Regions from separate parts of the Enterococcus sp. DIV0755b genome, predicted to be linked through region 2. Evidence: a T-box and tRNA genes for the amino acid it is inferred to sense, from the RefSeq annotation. Region 2 holds a T-box; the other regions hold tRNA genes.
The links. A T-box is a leader RNA that pairs with one kind of tRNA and senses whether it is charged. The one in region 2 lies ahead of leuS (leucine--tRNA ligase), so its partner is inferred to be a tRNA-Leu.

Region 1: it encodes a tRNA-Leu, which carries the amino acid that the T-box ahead of leuS (leucine--tRNA ligase) is inferred to sense. The anticodon was not compared.
Region 3: it encodes a tRNA-Leu, which carries the amino acid that the T-box ahead of leuS (leucine--tRNA ligase) is inferred to sense. The anticodon was not compared.

The regions. Positions count from the first base shown of each region.
Region 1 covers NZ_JBIOQN010000001.1:2,118,937-2,129,805, forward strand. The annotation lists gene nagA (N-acetylglucosamine-6-phosphate deacetylase) at 1-1,002, opposite strand, end outside; gene IGI65_RS10125 (helix-turn-helix domain-containing protein) at 1,078-1,911, opposite strand; gene IGI65_RS10130 (DUF2187 domain-containing protein) at 2,041-2,214, shown strand; gene IGI65_RS10135 (pyridoxal phosphate-dependent aminotransferase) at 2,456-3,673, opposite strand; gene IGI65_RS10140 (hypothetical protein) at 3,764-3,919, opposite strand; tRNA gene IGI65_RS10145 (tRNA-Leu) at 3,990-4,073, shown strand; gene IGI65_RS10150 (hypothetical protein) at 4,420-4,605, opposite strand; gene IGI65_RS10155 (hypothetical protein) at 4,620-5,399, opposite strand; gene IGI65_RS10160 (glycoside hydrolase family 13 protein) at 5,498-7,327, opposite strand; gene IGI65_RS10165 (glycogen/starch/alpha-glucan phosphorylase) at 7,333-9,750, opposite strand; gene glgA (glycogen synthase GlgA) at 9,889-10,869, opposite strand, start outside.
Region 2 covers NZ_JBIOQN010000001.1:858,808-869,676, reverse strand. The annotation lists gene IGI65_RS04210 (UDP-N-acetylmuramoyl-L-alanyl-D-glutamate--L-lysine ligase) at 23-1,534, shown strand; gene IGI65_RS04205 (sialate O-acetylesterase) at 1,717-2,577, shown strand; gene IGI65_RS04200 (hypothetical protein) at 2,597-2,836, shown strand; gene IGI65_RS04195 (WD40/YVTN/BNR-like repeat-containing protein) at 2,906-4,438, opposite strand; gene leuS (leucine--tRNA ligase) at 4,758-7,169, opposite strand; T-box leader at 7,243-7,452, opposite strand; gene IGI65_RS04185 (LysM peptidoglycan-binding domain-containing protein) at 7,500-9,275, opposite strand; gene IGI65_RS04180 (phosphatase PAP2 family protein) at 9,736-10,386, shown strand; gene IGI65_RS04175 (TIGR01212 family radical SAM protein) at 10,401-10,869, shown strand, end outside.
Region 3 covers NZ_JBIOQN010000001.1:2,008,829-2,019,697, reverse strand. The annotation lists gene IGI65_RS09675 (FAD-dependent oxidoreductase) at 472-1,851, shown strand; gene IGI65_RS09670 (hypothetical protein) at 2,333-2,701, shown strand; gene IGI65_RS09665 (hypothetical protein) at 2,702-3,013, shown strand; gene IGI65_RS09660 (DUF305 domain-containing protein) at 3,186-3,632, opposite strand; gene IGI65_RS09655 (FAD/NAD(P)-binding protein) at 3,961-5,766, shown strand; gene IGI65_RS09650 (hypothetical protein) at 6,013-6,291, opposite strand; gene IGI65_RS09645 (hypothetical protein) at 6,294-6,656, opposite strand; gene IGI65_RS09640 (hypothetical protein) at 7,027-7,332, opposite strand; tRNA gene IGI65_RS09635 (tRNA-Leu) at 7,422-7,505, opposite strand; gene IGI65_RS09630 (DNA/RNA non-specific endonuclease) at 7,846-8,562, shown strand; gene IGI65_RS09625 (hypothetical protein) at 8,647-9,093, opposite strand; gene IGI65_RS09620 (HdeD family acid-resistance protein) at 9,196-9,723, opposite strand; gene IGI65_RS09615 (hypothetical protein) at 9,881-10,357, shown strand; gene IGI65_RS09610 (nitroreductase family protein) at 10,406-10,869, opposite strand, start outside.

The sequences.
Region 1 (10,869 bases), 1.3 Mb from region 2:
CATCATGATTGCTTCTTCAGGGGTTGCAATTTCCCAGTCCACAACGTTTTTAATTGCTTCTTTTAGTTTTAAAATACTACCAGCTAAATTGCCTTCTTTCATGCGAGCAGTACCATCTTTTACAACCACTGGAAATTCACCTAATACATAATCACCATCAGGCATCCCACCGGCCATCATACAGTCAGTAATTAAAGCAACATGATCATGACCTGCTTTTTCCATTAAAATTTCTGCCGCTTGCGGATGAACATGATGTCCATCACAAATTAATTCTGAAAATACATGTTGTAAGCTAAGTAGTGCTCCGACCATCCCTGGTTCACGATGGTTTAAGCCGCGCATACCGTTATAAGCATGTACAAACACACTAGCACCAGCTTCTACAGCTTCTGTTGCTTCTTCTAAAGTTGCATTACTGTGACCTAAAGCTACCACAACACCTTCTTGGGTTACTTGATTAACAAATTCTTTAACCCCTTTTCGTTCTGGTGCTAAAGCAATCTTTTTAATCAAGCCACCAGAAGCTTCTTGCCATTCGTGGAAAGTATCAATATCTGGATCACCAAAATAAGAAGGATTTTGAGCACCTTTATGTTCTTCGGTAAAGAAAGGTCCTTCAAAATAAATACCTTGGATTTTAGCTCCTTTAACTTCTTGATAGGTGTCACCAATTGTTTTGGCAACATCTTTTAATAATTCTTTAGTTGAAGTTAATGTTGTTGGTAGATAAGAAGTTACTCCACATTCCAACAATCCTTCAGACATAATTTTTAGACCTTCAGCGTTATTGTCCATAACGTCTTGATTTTTATAGCCATGAATATGTGTATCTACAAGACCTGGAGCAATCCATTGCCCACTATGATCCACTACATTAGCATCTTTTTCTGGTAATTCAGTATAATAATTACCAAATTTGTCGTTAATAATTTCTAAATAGCCAGCAGGTTTAGTATCAGAGTTTAAGAAAAATTTGTCAGCATAAATAAATGTTCGCATTTAAATCGCTCCTTTGATTTACTAACTTAAAATTACTCCTTCTTTTCGTAGAAGTCAAGAAAGGTCTAAACCATTTTAGAGATTTGTAATACGTTGGACAGAGTTTGATATTTTAAAATATTTCTCACCATGCTCTTTTTTTCCTAGTGCTTTGTAAATCAAACCTTTAAGCTGAAAGAGTTCTTCTAAATAATAATAACTTTTTTGTTTTCGGACCATTTCAGCACCGCTTTTCACCACCGCAAGAGCTTCTTCGTAACGCTTCTCTTGATATAAAAATAAGCTGAAATTATAAAAAACTTTTGCTAGGCGACAATCAATCCGCTCTTTTGGCAATGTCTCAAACAGTTCCATACTATAAGCAAGGTTATCCTCCCCTTCTTTTTTTTGACCTAAGTCAGTCTGAACTCGACCAATACAAGAAATCAATTGGATTTCATTAGAAGAAATATAGTGTTTATCTGCTTGAAAGGTATAAGAAAGCCCTTGTTTTAAATGCTGAAGTGCTAATTCTAGATCACGCCCTAAAAAATATTCACAGCTACCCAAATAGTAATAATACAATTGTAAATCTGTGTCTAAATACAACTGATCCAAGATAGCGGGCTGCTTTAATAAGTCAGCGAGCTCCGTGTATTCTTTATGAAAAAAATGATATGCCATTTGATTGAGTAATTGGTTTACCTTTTGAATTTCTTCAGAATGTAACGTCATGACCTGATCAATTGTCACGCCTAGACGCTCACACAGATTCTGCATTACCAAGACATTTGGTAACTCCTCATCATTTTCAATTCGACTTAAAACGCTTTGAGAGCAAATATTTTGTGATAACATTTTTTGTGTTAATTTGCGCTCTTTACGAATTTGTTTTAACACATGACCAAACGAAACAGTTTCCTTTTTCATTTTAATGCCTCCAATTATGTGAATTAGCATTACCCTTTTTGTTAATTTTATCACATAATACCTCAAAAGGTATGACCGAAAAAGAACAACTTTTTCTCAATAATTGAAAAAAATCAGGAGGAAATTGAGATGGAACAAGCTTCAAATATAATTTTTAAATGGCAAAATAAACAGTTTTACGTCTGGGTTGAAAAAGAATATCAAAATTCATTTCTGATCAATGTGACAAATCCTAATAAAGAGTTAATTACAAAATACGCAAAACGAATTATCATCAGTAAAAAAGTCTGTGAATGGGTTTAAAATGGTTTTAAAAAGTACCCCCATTACTATATACTTAACACTTTCACTTCACTAGCTTCTATAAAAGAATTCTTTCTTTTTTCCCTACATAATCCGCAACTTCAGCCTAACTTTTCGAACTAAAAGATAGGCTGAGATTACTTTACTAAAATCCAATTATTAAAAGATAGCTAAAAAAATAGAGAAGAAAGTGCGACAAAAGTCTTATCACACCTCTTTCTCTATTAAATTACCACGATTTTTATTTTTGCTGATAAGTGGCCAAAAATTCTCGTAATTTTTCAGCCGTAAATTTTAAATCATCCATTTTCGGTAAATAAACAATACGGAAATGATCTGGTTTTTGCCAGTTAAATCCACCACCGTGAACGAGTAATATTTTATGCTCATGTAAAAAGTCTAAAACGAACTGTTCATCATTGGTGATATTAAACCGCTTGCTATCAATTTTAGGGAAAATGTAAAAAGCAGCTTTCGGTTTTACAGCGGAAAGTCCAGGAATATCATTTAACGCATTGTAAATATATTCTCGTTGTTCATAAATTCGACCACCAGGTAATAAAAGTTCATCACTGCTTTGGTAACCACCTAAAGCGGTTTGAATGATTTGTTGGGATAATACATTTGAACACAAACGCATCGAAGATAACATATTTAACCCTTCGATGTAGTCTTTAACGCCTTTTTTATCACCGCTCAATACCATCCAGCCGACCCGAAAGCCCGCTACACGATGCGATTTTGATAGCCCATTTAATGTGACAACAAAACGATCAGGTGCTAATGTCGCAATCGGAATATGGGTTAAGCCATCCATCACCAAACGGTCATAAATTTCATCAGAAAAAATAATTAAATCAAACTCCCGCGCTAATTCAACAATTCCTTCTAAGATTTCCTTAGGATAAAGTGCGCCGGTTGGATTATTCGGATTAATTACGACAATGGCTTTTGTTTTGCTCGTAATTTTAGCCCGCATATCAGTTAAATCAGGATACCATTCACTTTCTTCATCACAAATATAATGAACCGGTTTGCCGCCAGCTAAAGAAACAGAGGCAGTCCACAATGGGTAGTCTGGTGAAGGAACCAAGACTTCATCCCCATCGTTACATAAACCTTGCATACACATAGTAATCAATTCACTAACACCATTACCAGTATAAATATCATTAATCGTTACATTGGGAAAGCCTTTTAACTGACAGTACTGCTCGATTGCTTTTCGAGCCGAAAAGATACCTTTGGAATCAGAATAGCCCTCTGAAGAACGAACGTTCATAATTAAGTCTCTGACGATTTCATCGGGGGCTTCAAAGCCAAAGGGTGCGGGATTGCCAGTGTTTAATTTTAAAATGCTAACTCCTTCTTCTTGCATACGTTCGGCTTCTTCTAACACCGGCCCACGCACATCATAGCTAACACCTTCTAATTTATTTGATTTCTCAAAGTGTTTCATAACATCGCCCCTTTTTTAATGGATTGTTGTAATTACTTTACTTTTTTATCCTTTAAAAAGCAATCTTTCCTATGATTTTTCGTAAAACTTTTAATTTTTTTGCCGATAAAAATTAATGACGATATCAATGAAAATACTCGCTACTATCCCTAAGAAAATACCAGCTAACACGTTGTCACAAATTAAACCAATAAGAAGTCCTAATAAAATAGTTGGGAAAAGATAAGTACCATCTGATTTTTTCATTGTCTCCTCACATTTCTTGTCTTCATCTTGACAAAGGATTTTTTTCTAAGGTATCATAAGTTGTTGTCTCGCAGAAGTGTTGGAATTGGCAGACAAGCAAGATTGAGGGTCTTGTGAGCGTAAGCTCGTGCGGGTTCGAGTCCCGTCTTCTGCATTACGCGTTTTTTTAGGTTTTTACAGAATGTTAAAACACCGTCAGATCAGCTCTTATGATAATGTTTTTACGGAATGCTATTTCTTCAAGGTCAATTTCAAGGTCATTTACACTCAAATGATTGTATTTCTATTAACATGATTGATGAAGTTCTTTGTAAGTTACTAATTATATAATAACAGCTTTAGTCTTTAGTGTAATTGTCACCAAGGACTATTTTTTATTCTATTACTCAGTTTACGATAGCATTAAACTTTTTTACCCAAAAACCTCTCTGAAATGATTATTTATCATCTCAGAGAGGTTTTTATTGGGACTGATTATTTTATAGTCTAATTTTGTTTACTTATAAAACAGTTGGATCATAATGATAGGTGATATCACCATTATGATGAGCTTCACCAACAAAATATTTTTTATCAGCTCGGTTAACCCACGCATTGCGAAATAAAAAGAAGTTTTCGCGGCTGACTTCAATTTTTTTGATTTCACCATTTTTCAACTTTTCTAATTGTACATCATATGTTTCCATTTACTGCTACCCTCTTATTCTTCAAAATAACTCGAACGACGCCCTTCAGATTGACCGTCTTCAATGAGACCTTTTAAATCACGTTCCAACACTTTACCTTTTTTTCCTTGTTTTGCTTCTAAATTTGAGGTGGCTTCCTCTATTTTTAAGTCTTCATCATGATAAAACTTTTCTACCGTAGGGTCATCGGCTCTTTTTTCTTGAAACGCGGCTGGTTCATGATCAAACAATAAATATTGATCTTTATTTTTGGATAAAGAGGCCAACAATTCTGTTTCATTAACTGTCTCTTTTTTTTCATCTGAAATTAAAGAAGCCGGAATATATTTAGGTACAAAATAAGAGCGCCCACCACTATAGCGTTTCACCGTACTCTTTTCTGGTGTTGAAGTGTCATTTTTCACTTTATATGTTGACCGTTTGTACTCTTTGCCAAAAAGAGAAGTTCGTCCAGCTAAATCTGTTTCGGGCTTAATTTTTTTACTGTAATCTGGTAAATTGGCCCGATGCTTCTTTAGTTCTTCTTCTTGGGCTAAGGTATGACCTTGTTTGGCGGCAGTTGCTTTCCGGGAGCGGCGCAAAGCCCGTTCTTCCTTTAATTGATCACTTTTTAGTACACTTTTTTTCGGTGGCGTGTAAAAAGAAGTTCCATTATGTTCTGTTTCATCAGTTAAAAGCCAACTACGATCTTTGGCAAAAAGATTGCGTTTTTCTTTTTGAATTTTAACATCTTCATTGTCATCGTAAACTGGAAAGCGGTAATGTTTCCGCTTTATATCGGTATATTTTCCCATTATAACTTCATCCTTTATCTACTTTGTTTTATCATACCATAAAGCAAATAAATCTATTGAAAATTTACCCCAGCTAAGTGGAATTTTAAAATTCCAACTTAAGCAAATAATTTCCCGCTAAAGACACAAGTGTCCGCCTCTTGAATCGTCTGATTTTCTCCGATGATTACTTTTAATCGTTCTTTTGTAATAGGCAAGGGACGTAAAGTTTGAATTTCTGCTACATCAATAGCTTGCATCCCGTTGCTAGGATTAAAAAAGACCAAAACAAAATCTTCACTATCATAACGCAAAACGCCCAACAATCGCTTTGTGTATAAAAGTAAAAATTCCCCTTGATGAATAACAGGATTGTCTTTACGTAAAGCAATCCAACTTTGACAGGCTTCATAACATTTCAAATCGATGTTATCCCAGGGGAAAAACTTCCGATTTTCAGGATCTTTTCCGCCCGTTAAGCCCGCTTCATCTCCATAATAAACACAAGGAACTCCTGGAAAAAGATGTAACAAGCCAAAAGCTAAAGATAATTTACGAGTATCACCATCTAATTGGGTTAAAATTCGTTCGGTGTCATGGGTTCCAATGTTATTAAAACTATTGTAAAAAACATCACGAGGATAGTTTTCTTGTAAGGTAGTAAAATGTTTCGCAATCGTCTCTGGTGCACAGCCTGCTGTTAAAAATGCTAGCGCTTGTTCGCGCAACGGATAATTCATCACACCGTGCAGATGATTACCTAAAATATATTGGCGCCTTTTACCATAAGAAATTTTATTTGAAGCATCTTCCCACACTTCGCCTAGTAATACTTTTTCTTCAAATTGATCGAGATTATGCCGGATTCCCGCAATAAATTCATCCGGCAGTTCGTCAGCTACATCTAAACGCCAACCGTCAACGCCAAACTGATTCCACTTTGCCAACACACTGTTATCGCCATAAATGAACTGCTGAAATTCTGGGTTGTCTTTATTAATCTCTGGCAAATCCTTTACTCCCCACCAAGAGCGGTAATCATCAGGATAACGATTAAAATTAAACCAAGGATAATAGCGACTATGGATGTTCCGATAAGCACCTTTTGTTTGTCCATAAGCGCCATCATAATTAAAGTAGATACTATTGCGACCAACATGACTAAAAACACCATCTAAAATCACATGAATATTATTTTCATGTAGTTCAGACAATAACTCTAAAAACTCTGCTTCAGTGCCTAAAATTGGGTCGATGGCTAAATAGTCACTGGTATCATACCGATGATTACTGCGCGCTTCAAAAATGGGATTCAAATAAATTCCAGTGATTCCTAACTCTTTTAAATACGGGATTTTTTCTTTAATGCCTTTAAAATTACCACCAAAAAAGTCCCAGCGACTAATATCGCCATTCTCATCTTTAATATACATTGGTTCATCATGATGATTCCCATAAATAAAAGTATTTGGTTTGGGATGATTCACTAACCCGTGTTTATTGCCATTATAAAAACGATCAGGAAAAATTTGATAAAAAACGCCTTCACGATACCATTTAGGTGTCACTTCAGCTTTTTTGTAGCAGGTAACTTGATACCTTTTAATTTCATCAAAATGATCGACTAAATGCCCAGCTCCCCCACCTTCAATTGCGCCATAATAGCGAGTGTGCTCAGCGCGATTAGCGTCCAAATAATGAACTTCAAAATAATAAAAATAAACGCCTTTGCCTTCATTGAAAAAATAATCAAAGTGATACTGCTGCGTGCCATAGCTTTCCATGGCAATGGTGTGAGGTTTATTACCATCTTTTGCGATGACTAACGTAACACCTGTAACAAAATCATCTTCGACACTAATTTTAAAGGAGACAAACTCATTTTCCAAAACCGCTCCAAATGGTTTCTTATACTCTTCTAACCATGAATTAAAATATACCGCTGTCATAAACCTTACCTCATTAACTCTTTATGGGCAAAGACTGGTTCTATTTGCCAGATATCTTCTGCATAACGCGCAACAGTATGATCAGCAGAAAATTGGCCCGCATTTGCAATGTTAATTAAACTCATCTGTTGCCAACGTCTTTTATCACCATATAGTTCTTCAATTTGTTTTTGAGCAGCACAATAAGAATCAAAGTCTTTTAAGACGAAAAATTCATCATTATATTTGATTAAAGAATCAAATATTTCTTGGCCTTCAAAGTGAATATTAGGAATGGTGCCATCAATAAAGGCAGTTAAAACTCGTTGTAGTGTAGGTGAATTTTCATAAATGTCCATGGCATTGTAATTTTGCGATTGATAATAGCCGTATACTTCTTCTTCTGTTAAACCGAAAATAACAATATTCTCTTTACCCACAGCGTCGCGAATTTCAATGTTAGCACCATCTAAAGTAGCAAGTGTAATCGCACCATTTAACATCAGTTTCATATTGCTAGTACCAGAAGCTTCTTTTGAGGCTAGTGAAATCTGTTCACTGACATCTGCTGCTGGAATAATTCGTTCTGCTAAAGTTACATTGTAATTTTCTAAAAAGACAATTTTGATGCGATCTTTTACATCTGGATCGTGATTAATTAATTGGGCAGTTTCATTAATTGCTTTAATAATTGCCTTTGCATACGTATAACTTGGCGCTGCTTTAGCTCCAAAAATGAAAACCCGTGGCACCATTTGAAAATCAGGGTTATCTTTAATCGCAAAATATAATTTTAAGATGTGTAAGAGATTTAATAATTGACGTTTATATGCGTGTAGTCGTTTGATTTGCACATCAAAAATTGCATCAGCTGAAACTGCAATTCCGGTTGTTTCTTCAATATATTGTGCTAATGCTACTTTATTTTCTTTTTTTGCTTTGGCTAAAGCAGTTAAAATAGCATCATCTTCCACATAATTTTGTAGTAAATGCAAGTCATTACTTTTTTTCCGCCAAGAAGTCTTAATTGTTTGATCTAAAAGATTAGCCAATGGTTCATTTGACAGTTGCAGCCAGCGTCTTTGGGCAATCCCATTAGTTTTATTATTAAAGCGGTCTGGGAAGATTGTATAAAAATCATGCAATACAACATTTTTTAATAGATCCGTATGCAATTTGGCAACACCATTGGTACTGTGACTACCAATAATCGATAGATTAGCCATATGAACTTGTCCATTTTGAATAATGCTAGTCCGTTCAATTAATTCGATATCATAATACTGACTATATTGATTTACAAAGCGGCGATTGATTTCTTCAATAATCTGATACATGCGCGGTAACATTTCTTGCATCAATTCAATCGGCCATTTTTCTAAAGCTTCCGCCATAATCGTGTGATTAGTATAACTCATTACCTTCACTGTTACTTCCCAAGCTTGCTCCCAAGTTAAATCACATTCATCCAACAAAATACGCATCATTTCAGGTATGCATAATGCTGGATGTGTATCGTTAATATGAATGGCAATATATTGACTCATGGTCGTTAATGGCTTATTCAATTTTTTAAAGTAGCGGACAATACTTTGGACTCCAGCCGAAACAAAGAAGTATTCTTGCAATAATCGCGTTCTTCTTCCTCTTTCATTGGAATCATCTGGATATAACACCGCTGTTAAATCTTCTAATTCCCGCCGCTCTTCTAAACTGCGGTAGCGGTTTTCTTCTGAAACGGGAATTTCTACTGACCATAGTCTTAACGTATTTACTACGTCATTTTGATAGCCTACCATTGCGGTATCATAAGGCACAGCTTTAATTAAACGACTATTTTCATAAACTGGCTTTAAGCGCCCGTCTGCTAGAGGTAACATATATACGTTACCGCCAAAACGCACATCCACTGCCTTACTTTCTTTACGGACTTCCCAAACGTTACCATTGTTTAACCATTCATCAGGCAATTCTACTTGATAACCATCAACAAAACGTTGTTTAAATAAACCATAATCATAACGGATACCATTCCCATTTCCCGGTAAGCCACAAGAAGCAATCGAATCCATAAAGCAAGAAGCTAATCGACCTAGCCCACCATTTCCTAATGCCATATCTTTTTCTTGTTCAACAATTGCATCTAAAGAAAAGCCCAACTCGGTTAAACCATCCCGAACGGTATCTAAAATGCCTAAGTTTAACAAATTACTTTTAAGCATTTTTCCTGGTAAAAACTCAATTGAAAAATAATAAACTTGCTTTGTTTCTTCTGTGAGATAGTCTTTCCACGTTTGCACCCAGTCATCAGCGTAATAAGCTTTAACCACGCTACCTAATACGTGAAAAAGTTCCTGCGGTGTAGCATCATTAATGTCCATCGCATATTTTTCTTTTAACCGTTGGATCATTTCTTCTTTAAAAACCTTTTTAGTAATTTTCATCTCTTTTCCTCCTAGATAATAAAAAGTTGAAGAAGCAGGCTTCTTCAGCTTAATTTTTTGCTATTTCAATTTTAAAATTTAGTCGGTAAGAAGCTGAAAAACAGCGGGCTGCTTCCCAGTTTCTTACCGACATATTTTTTAAACTAACGTTTCATATAAGGCAACATATTGTTTTGAAGAAGTTTTCCAACTAAAATCTTTTGCCATTGCTTGTTGCATAAGATTTTGCCAAGTTTTTGGGTCACCTACATATAAAGTAATTGCTTTTTCAATCGCTTTTAATAATTGATAAGAACTAAACTCAGCAAAACCAAAACCGGTCCCCTCACCTGTGACAATATTATATGGGATGACTGTATCTTTTAAGCCACCGATTTCATGAACGATTGGTAAAGTTCCATAACGCATAGAAATCATTTGAGATAGGCCACACGGTTCAAAAGCAGACGGCATCAAAAAAGCATCTGCTGCTGCGTACATCTGTTGTGCCAGTTTAACATCAAATGAAATGCTGACCGCACATTTATCAGGATAAGTTGCGGCAAAGTAACGAAAGCCATTTTCAAAATCTTTCTCTCCTGTCCCTAATAGCACTAGCTGGACATCATTTTGTAAAAGACTGTGTAACTCATCAAGTAAAAGATTAAAGCCTTTTTGATAAGTTAAACGACTAACTACTGCAAAAAGTGGCACATCTGCTTTGACTGGTAGTCCCATTTTTGCTTGTAAATCTGCCTTGTTTTTTGCTTTTCCACTTAGATTTTGTGCATTGTAGTGATAAGGTAATAAAAGATCAGTATCAGGATCATTTAAATCGTAATCGATACCATTTAAAATACCACTTAACTTACCAGCTTCCATTCGCAAAATAACATCTAACCCAGAGCCAAATTGAGGCGTTTTGATTTCTTCAGCATAAGAAGGGCTTACCGTGTTGACCCGATCAGCGTACAAAATCCCAGCTTTCATAAAGTTTAAGCAATTGTTCATGCGCAACGTACCATCTTCATAGCGTTCCATCCCGACGCCAAATAAATCTGGTAAAACACTACCGGCATATTGCCCTTGAAACTCAATATTATGGATAGTCAAAACGGTCTTAATGTTATTATATGCATG
Region 2 (10,869 bases):
AATGTAAAGTGAGGCTTGAGCCATGACATTAACATTAGAAAAAGTCAGTGAAATTTTACTGCAAAATGACTTATTAAAAGAAATGATTACGCCAACTGGTTGGCATTTAACAAGTAAAAATTTACCTAAAAAAGAATTTAAGACTGTAACCTACGATTCCCGTAAAGTAGATAATAATAGCTTGTTTTTTTGTAAGGGTCTAAATTTTAAAGTGGAATATTTAATAAGTGCACTTGAAAATGGCTTAGAGGTTTATGTTGCCGAAGAACCTTTTGAAGTCAATGCTCAGTGTGCCATTATTGTTACGGATATCAAAAAAGCAATGGCGCTTTTAGGGATGGCTTTTTATGGCTACCCGCAAAAAGAATTACAGCTTGTTGCTTTTACAGGTACAAAAGGTAAAACAACTGCCTCTTATTTCACCCACGCATTACTAGCAAAAGCTACTGGAAATAAGACAGCTTTATTGTCGACAATGAATACCTCATTAGATGGTAAAACTTATTTTAAATCCCATTTAACCACGCCGGAATCTTTAGATTTATATCAAATGATGCGGCAAGCTGTCACAAACGGCATGACGCATTTGGTGATGGAAGTTTCTTCCCAAGCATATAAAACAGAGCGTGTTTTTGGTTTAACTTTTGATGTGGGTGTCTTTTTAAATATTTCACCAGACCACATTAGTCCGATTGAACATCCGACTTTTGATGACTATTTTTATTGCAAACGCCAATTGTTGCGTCATTCAAAAAAAATGATTTTAAATGCCGGCAGTGACTATTTTGAGCTGTTAAAAGAAAACTGTGAACTGTGGCAAACACCTTACCTTTCTTACGGGCGTAAAAATGCCGATTACTTAGTGACTAGTGGCAAAAATAAACACTTTACTGTTGTAAGTGCAAAAGATGAATTGCAAATTTCAGATGAATACAGTATTCAATTAGCAGGTGATTTCAACCAAGAAAATGCGACTGCAGCCCTTTTAGCCGCAGCAACTGTAGGCGCAAATGTCAAAGAGACAAAAGACGCTTTAGCGAGTGCTCGTGTTCCTGGGCGTATGGATCATCTACTAAATACAAATGGCGCTAGTGTTTATGTTGATTACGCCCATAATTATTTAAGTTTAAAAACATTACTGGAATTTGCCCAAGGAGAACACCCAACTGGACGCGTCATCGTGGTTTTAGGTAGTACCGGCGGCAAAGCAATTTCACGTCGTGCCGACTTTGGTAAAGCATTGTCAGAACATGCAAATATCGTCTTTTTAACTGCCGATGATCCGGCGTTTGAAGATCCAAAAAAAATTGCAGAAGAAATCAATGCTCATATCACGAATGCGCAATTAGAAGTCCACTTTGAAATGGATCGCGTCAAAGCAATAGCTGCTGCGCTACAAGTAAGTCAACCAGAGGATGCCGTTGTAATCGCAGGCAAAGGGGTAGATGAATACCAAAAAATCAATGGCGAAGATACACCTTATGAAGGGGACTACTTTATCGCCAAACGTTTGATTACAGAAGGTAACGAATAACAAAATCCATTATTTGCAGTGACTTTCTTTCAATCGGCAAAAAACTTATTCAAAGGATCGTGACTTGCGACTACTTTGAATAAGTTTTTTATTTTACCACAAATGATGCTTTAAACTTTGTCAGCGCTTTTAATCTGCGGTACCATTTAGGTAGTAACCCACATAAATTAGGAGTGATTTTCTTGCAAAATTTAACTGTGCACCGCCCTACTGCTATTACCGAATTTCGAGGCTTATTAGAAAACGAAAGAGCGGCCTTAAAAGCCCAGTACCCTCAACCTTTAGAACCCGATGAAGATGGCGTTGACTTAATTCTTTTTGCCGGTCAAAGTAATATGGCAGGTCGCGGCACAGCTCATTTAGCTCCTTACGTTAAAGAAGGCTACGAATTTCGCGCTGTAAGTCAGCCCACCAAACTTTTTCATTTACAAGAACCCTTTGGCAAAACTGAAGATAATGCTACTGGCATTAATGATGAAAATAAAAAGACTGGCTCGCTAGTTAGTAGTCTCGTCAACGCTTATTACGATTGTACCCGGCGCATGGTAGTCGGTGTTTCAGCATCAAAAGGCGGTAGTAGCATTCTAGAATGGCAACCCGGTACTGCTTATTGTACGGATATTTTAGAACGTTTAAATCGAGCTGAAAACTTTTTAAGTGCACAAAATATTCCCATTAAAAATCGTTTTTTGATTTGGTGCCAAGGAGAAACCGACGGCGATCACGGCATGAGCAGTCATGAATATAAAATGCATTTTACTGCACTGCAAGATGTCTTATCTAAAGCTGGAATCACGCAAACTTTTCTCATTCAAATTGGTAATAAGAAGGATGACCCTGAAAAATTCCAGCAAATTATTCATGCCCAAAGAGAATTGGTCCAAGCAAAGCAAGTCGTTTTGATTGCCAATGCCTTTGAATGGATATCAGAGTTAGACTTAATGAAAGACAGTTATCACTACACTCAAACTGGTTATAATTTATGCGGCGATCAAGCGGGCCTAAATTTAGCAGCATATGTTTTAAATTCACAAATGCTTTAAATCTAAATGAGGTGAAAAAATGAAAATTGAAGAATGTAAATCAAAAATCGTGCATTGGGATAAAAATTTTGGTCTTTTAATTCCTGAAAAAATGTTAAAAGCAGCCGGTTTTCCCCTTGATGATAACCTTTTAGTAACTTTAGAACAAGATACAACAGGTAAAACCCGTCTGATTGTCACCGCACCTGATGAAGCGATTATTCATTTACCCATCAAAGAAAATCAGCACTATCAGCGCAGTTCAGATGGCAAATACTAACAAAAAAGCAAAACACGACTGCACTTTTTCCTCGTGTTTTGCTTTTAATTTTAGACTAAAAATTAACACTTAATCTGCAGAGGTGACTTCTGAAAGTTGGCGTACAAAAGCCCATGTTTGGCCGCCATCATAAGAACGATACAAACAAGCGTACATATGGCCATCTTTTTTGGTGAGATAAAACTTTGCTTCTAAAGTAGTACTATTAGGCTGCGTGACTTCATTAGGTGATTGAAAAAGATCTAGGCCTCCTAACAGATAATCCTCTGGTACATTGACAAGTGCTTCATGGTAAGAACGTCCCCCATTTTGAGTATAGAAGATTCCCTCTCTGGTACTAATAAAACCCATTGAAGCATCGATAAAACTAATATTTTGAATAGGGGCATTAATCGTAGTATTCCCCACCGGATACCAATCTTGACCATGATTTTGGGTGGCAAATAAACAGACCTGCTCACTGCCTGACATTGCTGTCGTTTGTGAAATTGCTGCAATCCCCGTTCCATTTTCAAAAAATTGTACTTTACGATAACGCAAATTCCGCACTTTTTCTCCGACTTGGCTTTTTTGCCACGTTACCCCATTGTCACTTGAAAAAAGCAAGTATAAGTCTAAATAGTCTCCAGAACCCGTGGTGTAAAGATAAAAAGAAAAATCTTTCCCCACCTGATATGTGTAATCCATCCAATAACCAAAAGGAATTTCTCCACTTGTTAACGTATAACTGCCGCCCCTTAGCCACTCCGCTTTTAAAGGAACAAATTGCCAATGTTGACCCCGATCTGTCGTTTGAAACAACTCATGTGTATTTGCTACATAAAGTTCATTTTCTTTTTGTGCAACTTTATTCGGCGTAGCGCCTTGTTGTTTTAATAATCCTGATGCAGTGATTTTGACTTCTTCTGACACATGAGCTGCGGCAGTTGAAGTATTTTCTTTTGTTTCCGTTTTTGTAAAAAGATAAAGAAAACTACCTAGCAACAAACAAAAAAGACCAATAAAAATTGCCAATTTACCTGCACCTTTATGTTTATCTGTCTGCACGTTAGGTAACTGGTGGAAATCGATTTTAGTAGTCCTAAGAAAAATGAATCCCCGTGTGACACCCAAATCCAATTTCTCTACACCAATCATTAACTTATCGCCGTTAATGCGTTCGGTTAAGACCAAGCAATCTTTTTTAGCCAGTCTTACTTCTTTTTGCCTACGTTTAACAAAATAGTGTTCTTCATCTTCCACTACTTTAGAAAAACCAGAAAACTTCTGCAAAATTGGGGTTAACCAACCTTGGAAATTTCTTTTCAGAAAAAACAGATGCACAAGTACAAAGACACACTGAATAAGACAAAGTGTAATGATGATACCACCAAAAATCAGGGCAAAATAATGTAGGCCAACGATTTTCTGGGCAGCAGAAGTTGTCTGAACCCTCGCCATCAAATAACGATAAACTAAAGTATTCAGTCCTAAAAAAAAGCCAGCACTAAATAAGGAGAGACTAATACTCAAGCGTAAACGTTGTCGATAGATTGGCAAAAAAACGGCTGTAATAACCTTTTTACCACTTAATAAATCAATCATTAATAGTTCTTTATCCATTTTCCACTCCTCTAAAATTTTCTTTATTATGCAAGAAAATAACAGAAAATAATAGTAGTTTAATGAAAACATAAAAAACTGAGCTAGCTCCTTCAAGCTTTCAAGCAATAACTTAGATCCACTATGTTGTACTACCAATTTTGGTATTTACTGCCAGTAAAATGATTTAGTATTTTTTTGCTAGTCATATTAAATTAAATAAAAAAACTCCTTTTGAGGCAAAGCGCGCTGAGTGGCTACTTCCCCAAAAAGGAGTTTTTATTTTTCTAAAATCACATGGGATACCAAAAAAGTATCTTAGTTTTTTGTGAATGAATGCTTAATTAGCAACAATGTTAACCAATTTATTTGGTACTGCGATTACTTTACGAACTGTTTTACCGGCAAGATGTTCTTGAATGGTCGCATCTGCTAGCGCAATTTTTTCTAGTTCTTCTTTTGCAATATCGCGTGCTACTTGCGCTTTACTACGTACTTTACCGTTAACTTGGAACACCACTTCAATTTCATCTTCCACTAATTGTGCTTCATCATAAGTTGGCCAAGGAACATAAGAAATGCCATCTTCATTCCCTAAAACTGCCCATAATTCTTCACCAATATGTGGCGCAATTGGTGCTAGTAATTGGACAAATCCTTCAATGTATTCATAAGGTAGGGCGTCGGCTTTATAAGCTTCATTAATGAAAACCATTAATTGCGAAATCGCCGTGTTAAAATGCATATTTTCGTAATCATCGGTAACTTTTTTAACGGTTTGATGGTAAACTTTCGTTAATTTTCCATCGTTAATCGTCGTAATCCGATCCCGCATTTTGCCATCTTCATCTACGATTAAACGCCATACCCGTTCTAAGAATTTGCGGCTGCCTTCTAGACCATTTTCACTCCAAGCAATTGATGCGTCCAAAGGTCCCATAAACATTTCATACATCCTCAATGTATCAGCACCGTATTTTTCTACGACATCATCTGGATTAACCACGTTACCGCGAGATTTCGACATTTTTTCATTGTTTTCTCCCAAAATCATCCCTTGGTTAAATAATTTTTGATACGGTTCTTTAGTTGGAACAACACCGATATCATATAAAAATTTGTGCCAAAAACGCGCATATAACAAGTGTAAGACTGCGTGTTCTGCTCCTCCGATATAAATGTCCACTGGTAACCAGCGTTCTAACTTATCATAATCAGCTAAAGCTGTTTTATTGTGCGGATCGATATAACGTAAATGATACCAAGAACTCCCCGCCCATTGTGGCATTGTATTGGTTTCACGACGTCCTTTTTTGCCAGTTTTTTCATCGACAACATTAATCCACTCTTCAATATTGGCTAAAGGAGATTCACCAGTTCCACTTGGTTTAATATTTTTTGTCACAGGCAAACGCAACGGTAACTCTTCTACTGGCACAGTTGTCGTCGTGCCATCTTCCCAGTGAATAATTGGAATTGGTTCACCCCAATAACGTTGACGGGAGAATAACCAGTCACGTAGACGGTAGCTGACTTCTTTTTTCCCTACACCGTTTTCTTCTAGCCAAGCATTCATTTTTTCAATAGCTTCTTCTTTGTTTAAACCATCTAAAAAGTCAGAGTTGATATGTTTACCATCACCAGTAAAGGCTTCTTTTGTTACGTCGCCACCGGCTAAAACAGGAACGATAGCCAAATCAAACGTTTTGGCAAATTCATAGTCACGTTCATCGTGAGCAGGAACGGCCATAATCGCCCCGGTTCCATAACTTGAAAGTACATAATCGGCAATCCAAATCGGAATTTCTTTGCCGTTGACAGGATTGATTGCATAAGCTCCCGTGAAGACACCTGTTTTTTCTTTTGCTAAGTCTGTCCGAGCTAATTCGGATTTTTTCGCTGCTTGCGCAATATAAGCTGCTACAGCTTCTTTTTGTTCTGACGTAGTAATTTTTTCCACTAAATCAAGTTCAGGTGCTAAAACAGCATACGTTGCTCCAAACAAAGTATCAGGTCTAGTGGTAAAAACAGTGAAGTCTTCTGTTGTATTGGCTACTTTAAAAGTAACATTTGCCCCCACCGAACGACCAATCCAATTGCGTTGCATTTCTTTGATGCTTTCTGGCCAGTCAACTAAATCAAGATCATCTAATAAGCGATCAGCATAAGCAGTAATTTTTAGCATCCATTGACGCATTGGTCGTCTCACCACATCGTAACCACCGCGCTCACTCTTGCCATCAATCACTTCTTCATTGGAAATAACCGTACCTAATTCTGGTACCCAGTTAACCGCAACTTCAGCTTCATAAGCCAAGCCTTTTTCATATAATTTAGTAAAAATCCATTGCGTCCATTTATAATATTCGGGATCAGTCGTGTTGATTTCACGATTCCAATCATAACTAAAGCCTAATGAATTAATTTGACGTTTAAACGTTTCAATATTTTTTTTAGTAAATTCCGCTGGGTCGTTGCCTGTATCTAAAGCATATTGCTCTGCTGGTAAACCAAAAGCATCCCATCCCATTGGATGTAACACGCTGTAACCTTGCGCCCGCTTCATCCGTGATAAAATATCGGTTGCGGTATAACCTTCTGGATGCCCAACATGTAAACCTTGTCCAGAGGGGTAAGGAAACATATCTAAGGCATAAAACTTCGGTTGATCTGTTTTGTCGTGGGTATTAAACGTATTGTGTTTTGCCCAATACTTTTGCCATTTTTTTTCAATTTGCTTATGATCGTACACTGCAAAATCCTCCTAAAAGTTAATTGACTGTTATTCAGCCAGATAAAAAAAGTCCTATAAAAAGCTATGCTTTTTATAGGACGTAATCTACGTGGTACCACCTAATTTTACTCACCAAAAAAGATGAGCCTCAAACGTTGTAACGATCGTCACCGTAACAGCCTACTGCCTACTTCAGCTATTAACGCTAAAAGGCGAGTTCAAAAGGGTACGTACACATTTCCACCAACCATGTGCTCTCTACAACGCGCTACTTTTTACTATTCCTTCTCACAGCGTAATTTTCTACTTGTTAGCTATACTAACAAAGAATATGGCAAAATTCAAATATTATTTTACTTTCAAGGTTTGACCGGGATAAATGAAATTGTTTTGAATTTTATTTAATTGAATTAATTTATCCATGGTGATGCCAAATTTATTGGCAATGCCCCAAACAGAGTCACCACTTTGAACTTTATATGTCTTGCTACTTGAACTAGCAGTATTTTGTGAAGAGTTAGTTTGGGTAGTACTACCTTTTTTGACAATAACTTTTTGACCGGGATAAATAAAATCATTTTTAATATTGTTCCATTGGCGGAACTGATCCATTGAAATTTTATACTTATTCGATACAGACCAAACTGATTCCCCACTTTGAATGGTGTAGTATTGGTTTTGACCACTAGTAGTTGTCGGTTTACTTGTATTCGTATTACTTTGACTAGTCGTATTACTTTGGGCTGGTTTATTCGCAGTTGAACTTGTACTTGCACTTCCATTGCGGACGACTAAACGTTGCCCTGGATAAATAAAGTTATTTTTAATGCCATTCCAGCTAATTAAAGAATTCATGCTAATACCATATTTGTTTGAAATGCCCCAAACAGAATCGCCACTTTTAACTGTGTAATACGTTTTAGCTGTTGTGTTGGCTGTTGTATTCCCACTTGGTTTATTCGTATTTTGGGAAGAATTGCTTGAATTTGAATTCGAGTTAGTGTTAGTAGAACTTGACGCTCCTTTTTTCACGATGAGGCGTTGGCCTGGATAGATAAAATTATTTTTAATATTATTCCAACTTACCAGACTGCTCATACTAATACCATATTTATTAGAAATCCCCCAAACAGAATCGCCACTTTTAACTGTGTAATATTGAGTGGTACTGCTTGATGTGTTGCCACTTGGCTTATTCGTATTTTGAGAAGAGTTACTTGAATTAGAATTCGAGTTGGTATTAGTAGAACTTGACGTCCCTTTTTTAACGATAAGACGTTGACCTGGATAAATAAAATTATTTTTAATATTATTCCAGCTAATTAAATCGTTCATACTAATGCCATATTTGTTTGAGATGCCCCAAACAGAGTCACCACTTTTGACCGTGTAATATTGGCTAGTACTTGCTGAACCACTAGAACTATTATTTGATGAATTCGTACCACCATTTGAGTTTCCAGTTGAAGCACCGCCACCGGCATTGCCACTAGCTGGTGTATCATAACGGGTTAAACCATATGTTTCAATAACATTATTTAAAACTGAAGCGTAATTTGGTGCAGTCGCATAACGACCAGTCAGCCAAGCCGTAGCATCGCGATATGATTTGGTATTGCTTTTCCATGCACCACGATAGTAGTATTGGCCGCCGATGTAAACATTGCGAAGTGTCGCAGCATTATCAGCAAAAGATTCCTTATAGGAAGGATAATCACGGAAAGGTTCTTTCATTGTTACCCATTTGCCGTTTAAATATTCTAATGTATTCATATAAACAGTTTGACCATTATAACTGCCTTTTATCCCAAATAAGTTATAGTAAGGTGCTCGTGATAAGCTACTTGTACCCCAACCACTTTCCACAATCGCTTGGGCAATCATGACAGAAGCGTATAAATCGTTAGCTGCTGCCACCGGTTGTGCGTGGGCCGCCAATTCTGTGATAAGAGCTGTTGAATTACTACGCGTAGCAGTTTGGCTTAAATCTTGTGATACTTGTGCTTGATTAGTATTGGCTGCCTCTGCTGTTACGGGTTTTGCTAAAGGCGCGACGATAGAACAAGCGGTCAATGTCGTTCCAACGATCGCTGCATTCTTTTTAGCATCGCGATAAAACTTGATTTGTTTTTCTTCTTTCCGTCGTACTTTACGAGAAACAAGTTGGGCCAAGTTGCTCGCCTCCTTTTTAAACTTTTCTTAATAATAAGTATACAAGGTATCTTTTTTTATTAAAAGATTAAAATGGTTATTTCCACAATTTGTTAAACTACTGTAACATTATCTTTATTTTGTTATTTTTATTACAGATATTATTTATATATTCAAGATTTTATCACCTTAAAAGTCAAAATTTTACGTTATTAAAAAAGTGCTCGAATATTGCAAAACAATTACAATAATTCGTTTTTATAAAATATTTTTAGATTATTTAACAAAAATGTGAAAAAGCGAATTTTTCGCATTTTTTTAATACCTTCTTAATAACCATGAAATTTCATCAGCAATCATAAAAGAATGAAATCTCATGCTATAATAATCCCATTGTGACGAAATTATTTGCAAGAATTGTAAAGGAGAATTTATGAAACATAAACTTTATTACCAGTTTGCTGGTAGTTGTTCACTATTACTTTTTGTTTTTTTAGGTTATGTCGTGAAGTTTTATCGTCAATGGCTACATGGATTCGATAATTTTGTGACGAATATCATTCGTGCCCCTTATCCTAATTGGAATAATTTTTTTATTTGGATTACAAAATTTGCCAATCCAGTGACGGTCGTCATCTTAGCAGCAGCCTTTTTATTCCTCTTATATCGAGGGAAATACTATGCTGAAGCGTTGTGGTTATTTATAAATGTAGCGCTGGTTTCTGGTTTAGTTAACCCGTTAATTAAATTAGTTTTCCAAAGACCGCGCCCGACTCTTTTGCATTTAGTAAATGAACATAGCTATAGTTTTCCAAGTGGTCATGCTTGTGCCAGTATGATTTTATATGGGACGTTAATTTTTATTTTGCCAGGGCTCATTCAAAACAAAAACCTCCGCCTTGCTTTACAAGTTGGATTAGGCATTTTAATCGTCTTAATCGGGGCAAGTCGAATTTATGTAGGTGTGCATTTTCCTACAGATATTCTTGGTGGTTACAGTTTGGCATTAGGATGGTTATGTTTAACTTATCCGTACTTTAGTGAAAAACGCTTTGTCTGGCGTTTTAAAAATCAACAGAAATAACGAGGTGGCAAGAAATGACTTTTTTATATAGTGACGACGCCAATAAACGTTACCATTCCTGGAATTATGCTTTACGTCAGCAGTTTGGCGGTAAAATTTTTAAAGTGCCAGTAGATGGTGGCTTTGATTGTCCTAATCGCGATGGCACTGTCGCTCGTGGCGGTTGTACTTTTTGTAGTGTTTCTGGGTCTGGTGATATGATTGTCGCTCCAGAAGATCCATTACCCGTCCAATTTCACAAAGAAATTGATATGATGCATCAAAAATGGCCTCAGGTCGATCAATACATCGTTTATTTTCAAAACTTTACCAATACTCATGCACCTTTAGCCGTGATTAAAGAACGATTTGAACAAGTCGTAAATTTACCTGGTGTGGTAGGTTTATCAGTTGGAACCAGACCTGATTGCCTACCAGAAGATGTCGTGGACTATTTAGCTGAATTAAATGAACGTCTCTATTTGTGGGTGGAACTAGGTCTAC
Region 3 (10,869 bases), 1.2 Mb from region 2:
TTTTTTATCTTGAGTGAATGAATGCAAGAGAAAAAAATCCACAATTAGTCTTGTATTCTCCTACTATTTTTATAGGAGAGAAGAATCTTTAGTTACTCTTCTTTCATGAAAAAAACAGGGCGTACATTTTTATGCCAACATCATTTCTAAATGACCTTTATTTTCATGATTTGCCTACGATTTGCCGACATAAAATTTTATGTTTTAGCAAATAAATTTTCGTAATAGTTGTGCAAAAAAAGTGAAAAATTCCATTCTCAAATAAGTAAGCCCCTAAAACTTGCCAATGGTGGTTAGTTTTAGGGGGCTTTTTCATTTTGAGACATATTATTTGAAAGCAAAAAATTCAAATAGTAGATTTTTATTAAATATTTTTGAGCAGAACATATGAAATAAAAAAACATAAGTATTATGCTATTAATGTATGGTAAAGGAATCTAGTTTTACCATTAAAAGGAAGGGGAGAATAGTATGAGTAAAAGCAAGGTTATTATCGTAGGTGCTTCACACGGCGGACACCAATCCATCCTTGAATTATTATCAAGATATGAAGACGATGTCGAAATTACATTATTTGAAGCAGGTGATTATATCTCATTTATGTCATGTGGGATGGAATTGTATCTGGAAGATCAAGTCACTGACGTCAATGATGTGCGTAACTTTAGACCTGAAAATTTCCCAGAATCTAATGTGCATATTTTAAATAATCAACTTGTTCAATCCATTAATGCCGATAATAAAACAGTAACAGTTAAAAATAAATTAGACGATACCACCGCAGACTATGAATATGACAAATTGATTTTAAGTTCTGGGGTGAAACCAAATTCACTTCCTGTCTCTGGCACCGAATTAGAAAACGTCTATTTAATGCGGGGTTATGACTGGGCGACAAAGATTAAAGATAAATTATCTAATCCTGAAATCAAGAAAGTAGCTGTAATCGGTGCGGGTTATATTGGGATTGAAGCTGCCGAAGCTTTTCAAAAAGCCGGCAAAGAAGTCATTTTGTTAGATATGATTGATCGGCCTTTAGGAACTTACCTTGATAAAGAAATGACTGATATATTAGCTGCGCATTTGACCGAAAACGGAATTAAAGTAATGACTGGGGCAAAGATTGAAGCATTTTTAGGAGATCAAAAAGTTTCAGCTATTCAAGTAAACAACGAAGAAATTCCAGTGGATTTAATTATCCAAGCAGCAGGGGTGAAACCGAATACAGAATGGCTAAAAGGCACTGTCGATTTGGATGACCGTGGCTTTATTATGACTAATGAATATTTACAAACCAATTTACCAGATGTTTATGCAGTCGGGGATGCAACTTTGGCTTATTCTGTTCCTGCTAATGCCAAGATGCCGATTGCGCTAGCGACAGTGGCTAGAAGAGAAGCGAGATATGTTGTAAAACATCTATTTGAAAAAGTACCAAGTAAACCATTTGGTGGCGTTGTAGGTTCTTCTGCATTGAGTGTCTTTGATTATCATTTTGCGGCTAGTGGCTTAAATAGTTTTACAGCGCAAAAAGTAGGTAAAAACCTTTACACTTCATATTACGAAGATACGTTACGACCTAAATATGTGCCAGAAAAATTTGGCAATAAAAAAGTTTCTGTCCAACTCTTCTTTGATCCAATCACGCATCAAATTTTAGGGGGAGCAGTTTTATCTACCTATGATATTACTGCCCAAGGAAATGTTTTAGCATTGGCGATTCAAAATAAAATGACCATTGAAGACTTAGCAGAAGCTGATTTCTTCTTCCAACCAGGTTTTGACCGTCAATGGAGCTTGTTAAACTTAGCGGCCCAACATGCATTAGGTGAAAAAGAATTTATTGAATAGACATTAAAAATGATTTTTTAGAGTAAACTAATTTTTAAAGGGAATTTTTGTAATGCAATTCAGACGCGTATATTGTTAGCAGAATTTTAAGAATGATGTGTAGTGATAGGAGTCCATTTTTGAAGACTGTAACGAATAATTGAAAAGAGAATCTGGTTTACAGGTAGACAAATTATATGTCTGCCTGTAAGCTTTTTTTATTTGCCTAAAATTTATTCTCAATCAAATGGTCTTAAAAAGCTAGTTATTTTAACAATAAGTGAATGCTGAAGATGACGTTAGTTTCTTTAGTAAGAATCCAGTAAGAAAACAACTTACCATATTCTTACGTTACTTGCTTTAAAGATTATCTTTGTTATGGTGGAGAAGTAGTTGTGACTTTATTTGCGATTAGAGGAGGTGATAGTCTTGCAAGATGAAGGTGTGGCGGTGGGCTATTGCCGTCTTAGTAAAATAATCAAAAATTAAGGAGCAAAATAAAATGTATCTGATTCACGGAGAACAACGAAAAATTAGTCATGTTTGGGCGCATATTAAGTGGCAACATACTGGAGAAAAAATTGCAGTAGTGGGATTTCCTAAAAAGTTACCAGAAAATTATTTGCGTAATAAACAAATCACTTTTTATGAGAGTTTGACAATTAAAGATAAATGGCTCGTACAAGCAGATCGGTTTTTAGCAAAATTTGAAGACGAATACGATGGAATCATCTTTTATGTTGATTGTACCTTAAAAGAAGCAAATGAAATGAAAAAAATTGCTGCAAAATATCGTAGTCTTGTTACACTAACGGTAGCCAGTGATTTGCCAATTTCTATTGAACATCATCCTTTAAAGCAGGTGGCATAAGTGTGGCGTCCGGTTATTTCTGAAAAGGTAATTAAAAGTGGTGTCTTAATTAGCGGATTACGGTTAATGCAAAATCAAGCTTGGCGCTCTAACAAGAAAAAAAGGGAATTAATGATTTTAGGAAATCAAATTTCTGAGATTATGGCTTTGCATATGACTTCAGATGAATTAATTGTGGGAATTCCTTTAAATCGGGTGGAAGTGAAGCTTTTAGAAGTACCACGGTATGAAAATGAACAAGGATTTCATGTTTTAAGCCAAATTAGCGAATCAATTGAGGGTTATTTTATTCAGATTGAAAAAATTGTCTAAACGGGTTTATTAAGTGGGAGACTATTCATTTTGGTAAAAACTTGATTTAAATTTTATAAATGAATTTGAAACGTACAAAAAGAGAGTTGGTAACTTATCATCTCCATCAGAGTATAGGTGGGACAGATAAAGCAACTCTCTTTTTAATTTAGTTTTTATAGTAGTTAGAAAATTATTTTTCTAATTCTTTAATTAAAGTTTTCATTTCCTCAATTTCTTTTTCCTGGGCTTCAATAATACTTTCTGCTAGCTTTTTAACTTCTGGATCGGTCAAATCTGCTCTTTTACTCGTTAAAATTGCAATAGAATGATGGGGAATCATCGCCTTCATCCACGCAACATCATCAACAGCGGTTTGACTGCGAACCATAAAAAGAGAGCCTAAAAATAGACAAATACTTGTAATCAAGATTGCTAGATTCATTTTTTTATTGGTGTACATTTTCCACATAAACAGCAACATTACAATAGCCATCGCCGCTCCCATCATAATAGCCATGAAAACGCGGGTTTGGCTAAAGAAAATATGGTCGATTTTATATACATTCAAATACATCATCAAAAACATCAGAATTGTGGAAACCCCAATCATCACTAAAAATTTTACATACTTTTTCATTTTTATTGCCCCTTTCTTTTATCCGTTATAATCAAATAACGTAAAAATTTTCTTATATAATTAGTATAACGAAAAAGATAATTTTAGGATAATTTCTTACATTTAGAGCTAGCTTTGGACCTCAGTTAGAATATTATGAAATTGTTTTAGCAGCGTATTGTAAATTGAACATAGTGTTAGGTAGAAGAGATATTTTGCTAGGAAGCTATCTTGTATTAACTAGCAGGACGCCAAATTGATACAAAGAGTTAGTTTTTACGCTATAATTAAAGATAATTGATATAAGTAAAAAATAGATAATTTTTTAGTGGATGTAAGGAGGGTGGCTATGAAAAAAATTGCAATTATCGGTGCCGGGCCATTTGGTTTGAGTGCATTAGCCAGTTTAGTTAAAACAGCTAGAACTTTAAATGAAGAAACTGAAATTTTAGTCTTTGATCCTTATGGGCCAGGAGGAAGTGTTTGGCGAAGTGATCAAAGTGGCGAAGTAATTATGAATACGGTGATGCAACACGTCACGTTATTTTCTGAAGATGAAGGACCAAATCTTGGACAATGGAGTCAAAACCTGGCATTGTCTTTTTTAGCTTCATTGTCTGTAGAGGAGCAAAAAAAGTTTATCCCAGAAACAAAATTAGCCAAAAATGATTATTGTTCGCGCCGGTATTATGGACTTTACCAGCGCTGGTTTTTCAATGAAATTATAAAAAAGTTGCCTGAAAATGTTCGCATTACATTCATTAGTGAAAAAATTACCGATTTAACCATTAGAGATGAAAATATCCAATTAATAGCAACGAAACTATATTTGGTATCTGATGTTATTCTAGCCACCGGTCATTCAAAAAATGAAGCGCGTAGGGGTGAAAAGAAACAGCAATTATTTGCCAAAGAAAATGGAATCTTTTACCAAAATCCAAGTAATCCTGCTGATGCTCCATTAGAATATTTGGTGTCAGGGCCTGTTATTATTAGAGGCTTGGGTTTGAGTTTTTATGATTATCTACCCTTACTCATAAACAAGTGGGGTGGAAAGTTTCAAGAAGAAAAAGGCGAACTCATCTATCTTCCTTCAGGTAAAGAAGAACAAATTATTGTTGGTTCCGGGCGGGGATTACCTTATCATGCGCGTCCTACTAATCAAAAAGAACCAGGAGAAGATGCACAACCACAAATTTTGACGCCAAAATTTATGACAACGTTTGATGGTTCGGTCAAAGAATTGGTGTCATTATTAAAAAAAGAAGCAGAATTAGTTTATTATGAAATTGCTTTAAAAGAAGCTAACTTAGATCTGACGGCCTTTTTAAGCGAGTATCGCCAGTCTGATGCCAGCAGTGTGTTAGAGAAATATCAGGTTCCCAAACAGATTCAACTCGATTGGGATAAGTTGTTAAAACCTGCGCAAAATGTTTCAGCGACTGATTTTCCTGATTTTGTAGGAAAGTATCTACAAGAAGATATCTTTAATGCGCAATTCGGTAATAAAACTGGAGCACTTGCCGCTGCAATTGATACTTTTAAAGAATTACAGGCACCTTTTGAGTACATGCTTGACCATGAGAAATTCCTACCAAAAGAATATTATGAAGATTTTTTTGGTACATTTAATCGAGATTATAGTTTCTTGACGATTGGTGCACCTGTAATCAGACAAAAACAATTATTGGCTTTTTTTAAGGCTGGTTTTATTACTTTTTTAGCGCCAGATATGACAGTAGAGCAAGGCGATAGTGAATTTATTGCATTTAGCAAACAAGATAAAAAGCGGATTTTTAAAGGTAAAAATCTGATTGAAGCGCGTTTACCAGGCACAAGTTTAGTTAGAACGAAAAATCCCTTACTTCGCAATATGCACCAAAAAGGTTACTTAACTCCTCATACTGTCACCTTTGATGGAAAAAAACATGAAACAGGAGCGCTTAGAGTGAGTCGCAAAACGCACCAAGTGATAGATTGCAAAGGTGAGATTCAAGAACATATCTACTGTTATGGGATCCCACTAGAAGGCTTAGATTGGCTCAATGCAGCCTCACCTCGACCTAAAAGTTGTGATCGCGTCTTTTATTTAGCCAATCAAATCAGTGAAACTATTTTTAAAGGAAATGACAGTCCAATTTCTTTTAAGCAATAAGACAGAAAACAGCGACTATAATTTTGCAACTAGCTGTGGGTGATGTTCAGTTAAGCTACTACTTTTCTAAAAAGCTTATAGGTAGTTGAAGGAGGTGTGACAGAAGTAGCTTCTTCAAAAAATAAGACGAAATTCCAAATAATTTTAAAAACAATTTTCAGGAATTCCGTCATATTTTTTGAAGCTAGTCGCTTCTGTCTCAACCGCCTTAAGATTTAGACTAGTTTTTCTTATCCCATTAATTTATCAGTAATGTTTGGCATCTTTGGTAGGATAGCGACTACTTTCAAATTCGATTACAATTTGGGGTTTCCCCAATACGCTGTATTTTCTTACTACCAATTGTTTGCGGGAATTATATGCGCCCAAAACGCTAATGGTGCTGCCAACGGTGACATCAGCCAAAAAATTTAATGCATGACGGCTGATTAAACAATGAATATCGTCTAATTGAAAATAGACGAGGGGATGTTCAGCTATTTTTAAAATTTTTATTTGACGAATTGTGCCTTTTAAATTAATCATCATCATCCCTCCAATGAAGACCATTTTTTGACAGTGATAAATTCTACGTTACGGATTTCATCATAATCAATTTTTTGATTGGCAATGTAAATACCTAATGTATCATAACCTTGTATCTTGCCGGTAATGTCTGGCAGATAGTGGCCTTCTTCATTTACTTCTTCTTTTTGGATAGCAATACTTTTGTCTTTTAAACGGGCTTCATATAAAATACGATCAATTTCAGTGGGCGATAGTGTCGGTTTTGCCGGCCAAGAGTAAGCTTTCGCAGCTTTTTTAGCGTCCATTTGAGCAGTGTGTTCGGATAAATAAAAACCATTCCACTTTAATAATTTGCGGTCTTCGTAAGGTGGCGGTGTGCGCATAAGATCACTTCCAACGATTTGATAATTTTATTATACGAACGTATGTTTGTTTTGTAAAGGAAGAAATAAAATTTTAGTATAAAATGGACAATAGCCCTCTCTATTACTAGAGAAGGCTATCTGACTAATCAATATTATTATTTAAGGTTGGATCAAGACTATTACTAAAATTCATGTTATTTCTCGTTTAAACGATGTATTCCCTAACCTCTAATACATCTTTGTAACTCTGAAGTTACGCCAGTTTGATTAAATTCAACGAAATAAATCAATCTATCGCATAACAATATTTTTCGCGTAGCATTAAGTATAACAGATAATAGGGCTACTTTTTATTTTAAACTATAACTTATTAAAAACTTAATTTTTCCTAAAAACTAGAAAAAATTAAATCATTGGCACCAATGAAATTTAAGATATAAAGAAATAAGACAATGCCGTTAATCAAAAAAGAAAGTAAAATAACGGCAAAACGAAACGTAACATAAGAATAACCTTCAGGACGATAGTTGGTATAGCGCTTGCCGCGATAACGTATCATGAGTAGCAGCAGACATAATGTCATTACGGCTTGAAAAATTAAGCCTAAAAAGCGTAATGCAGAACTATCAATATTTAACTGTAAAAAATAAGCAGCTAACGTCAGAAAATCAATCAAAATAGCAAGAAATGGCATAATTTTCTCCTTAAAATTGAGTCGTTTTTTTAAATTTATATTAGTAATAAGAAAAACAAGCAGAATTTTCTTGTTTTATAAAAATAAAATGCGGAGTAAGGGATTTGAACCCTCACGTCCGTAATGGACATATGCGCCTGAAGCATACGTGTCTGCCGTTCCACCAACTCCGCTAAAAATAAGCTATGATTTATTTTAGGACAAGGTGATTTTTATTTCAAGGAAAAGCATTGGTTATAAGACGCAGTCAAAAGGGGGCGAAAAACTATTTCTACTTGTTTTCAAGACCGCTGTTTGCTAGGGTATAAAGGAATACTAAATTTATAGAAAAGAAGGAAATAGATGGATACTGTTTTAATATTAGGTGGATTATTGGGGATAATAATTGGCGTTGTAACTTTAATCAATGCGACCACCAAACATCGTAAAAAAAAGTCTAGTTTAACACTCATTGCATTTTCGGCTGTGGCATTGTTAACAGGAAGTGGTCTGTTACCAGAAAATGAGCAACTGATGCCTACAACTAGCCAGACGTCAACTCTCAATCGTCAAGACACTTCTGATGAGCCAACAAATCAGACAGGAACGACTGCGAGTGAAGATGAAGAAAGCCCACAACAAAGTTTAAAAAAGCGCGAAGCTTTAAAAAAAGAGTTGGCAAAATTAAATTATGCAGGTAAACAAACTATCACAATCAACAAAGGACAGCCGACATTTACAAAAGCTGAATTAACGACAAAAAATGGCGCCTGGGAAAAATATTACCCATTGGATACATTAAATCGGGCTACAGGGGCAGAAGCATTACTAAATCAAAGTTTGATGCCAACTGAAAAGCGGGGCGATATTTCTAAAGTGAAACCAACAGGCTGGCGGAATAAAAAAATTGGCGGCAGCTATTTGTATAATCGTTCCCATTTGATTGGCTTTGCCTTAGCTGGTGAAAATGCCAACTGGCAAAATTTAATCACAGGTACGCGTCAATTAAATAATCCAGAAATGCTACGTTTTGAAATGGATATTAAATATTATTTAGAACAAGATAAAAAACATTTTGTGCGTTATGAAGTGACACCAGTATTTCGTAACGACGAACTTTTAGCGCGTGGCGTGCATTTAATGGCACAATCGGTGAATAGTGATGCGATAAAAATAAATGTCTATATTTTTAATGTTCAAGCAGGAGTAAAATTGAATTATCAAGATGGGTCAAGCCAAATTCTTGATTAGACACCGGTAAGATAAAATAAACAAAATACCCAAACTATCAAATGACGATAAATTTTTACAGTCGCAAGGATAGCTTGGGTATTTTTAATTTAAGGCTAAGAGATTATTTGCTTTTTGATAATGATTGAGTTGTTCATCTACTTTGTCTAAGCGACGGGTGATGCGCTGTAGTAACTCTTTTGGTGCTTCATTTTTTTCTTGCATTCTTTTGGCAAGGAGTAAAATACACCGTTCTTTATCCAAACGATTTTGCGTGTGGTATAAAGTAGCAACACGCTCGATGTATTCATAGCGTTGGTAGTGGGTCGCCTCACATAAGTAGATGAGTAGATCCTCGGCTTGATCATATTGTTTTAAGTAAAAGTAATTTAAAGCTTCGCGATAAAGTTTCAACTCAAAATCTTCTTTATCAGCGTTAAAAGGATGATTTTCTAACCATTCTTTGACTGAAACTTTCCGTAAAATTTGGCCATTATCGTCTTTTACAATGATTACGGGTTGTTGTTTTTGTTGGCTTTTTTCAATTGGCATATTTTCACCTCCTAGTCCATTATTCATAACAAAAGTAATTATAAAGGAAAAGGATTAAAAAAAGTGTTCATATTCTTTAAAAAGATTGTCATAATTAAAATTTTAACTATTTCTTAAGCGGAAAAAATCGACTAAACGCGAAATGCCTAAAACAACAAGCACACCTCCAAAAATTTGGAAAACAAGTAAGACACTGCGGAAAGGATTGAACAGTAATAAAGCACCTACAATCATTAATAAGATGCTAAAAACAAACCAACCTGTCCGGGCTACACCATCTTTTTTCAGTTGTAGTTCTTGAACTAATTGTGTGATACCGCTAATTAAAATAAATAGACCCAAGAAAACAGGAATAATAGAGACGAGTCCTTTAGCAAAAATTAAAATTAAAAGAGCCGCCACTAAAAGTAAGATACCAGTTGTTAATTGTGAACCTGAATACCCTTGCTTTTGCGCGCGATAATGGTTAAATAGGTTAATTGCGCCCATAATAGCAAAAAAGGCAGCGAAAATGTAGACAATCATATTGAAAAAAGGTTCTGGCTTAATTAAAATCAAAATCCCCAAAATACCATAGGCAATCCCACTTAATAAAAAATTCTCACGAAATGTTTTAAAAAAATTATCCATTATAAAAACCCCTTTTCTTCTATTCTCTTTTTTATTGTAACGAAAAGTGACGAATAAAGGAAATAGTAGGTTTAGTTGAGGTGGATAAAGTTAGAGGACTTCAAATTGGGCTACCAATCTTTTTATGGTAAGATAAATGAGAGAGGAGGTAATTATAGTGACGACATTTACCATTTTACTGTTTGTTTTTGTGGTCGTTTTATTTGCCTATTTGTTTTTGATCGAAAAAGAAATTGTTTTTAAATCACGCCGCAAATCCACCAGTTTTTATCTCATTTTATTGTTAGGCGTGGGAACGATTGTCATGGTTTTATTAAATCCGACAACTTTAGATGAAAATATGCGCAGGATATTGGCGGGACTGATTATTTTAAGTTTTTTAATGGACGCCAAAGGTTTTGCAGAAAATCATATTAGTGTGAATGCGATGGATAAAAAGGGAATTCCTTATAGTGAAGTGGAACGAATTGTTTTGTTAAAAACAAAAACTCAAGTGAAAGTTAATTTCTTTCGCCGCGGAATGCGCGGGCCATTGTTTGTGTTAAATGAACCGTTAGAAGAAATTGTTGAGTTTTTAGCAACGCATTTAAAAGAAGGTACACCCATCGATATTTTATTAGACGAAAAAAAATAGACTAGTGCCAAACGATCCGTTTAGCACTAGTCTATTTTTGTATTCAAATTATTTAAAAGTTAAGAAACGTTCGTCGTCACTTAAGAAATCTTTTTCGCCAGCTTCAGCTTCTTTTGAGCCAAATACTAATTGTGAACGTAATTGCCAGTTGGCAGGAATATTCCATTCTTTAGCAACAGCTTCATCAATAACTGGGTTGTAGTGTTGTAAGTTAGCACCAAGACCGGCTTCTTCTAAAGCAGTCCAAGTGTTAGCAGTAGCAATACCATTTGATTGTTCTGCCCAATCTGGGAAGTTGTCAGCATATAATGCAAATTCTTCTTGTAAGTTTTTCACTGTATCCGTATTTTTAAAGAATAACACAGTACCAAGGCCTGCTTTAAAACCAGCTAATTTAGCTTGTGTATTTGGAAAAGCTTCTGCAGGTGTTAATGGTTTTAATGCTTCTTCAGTCATTTCCCATAATTTTTCATGTGCGTCACCAAATAAGATGACAACGCGAGGAGATTGTG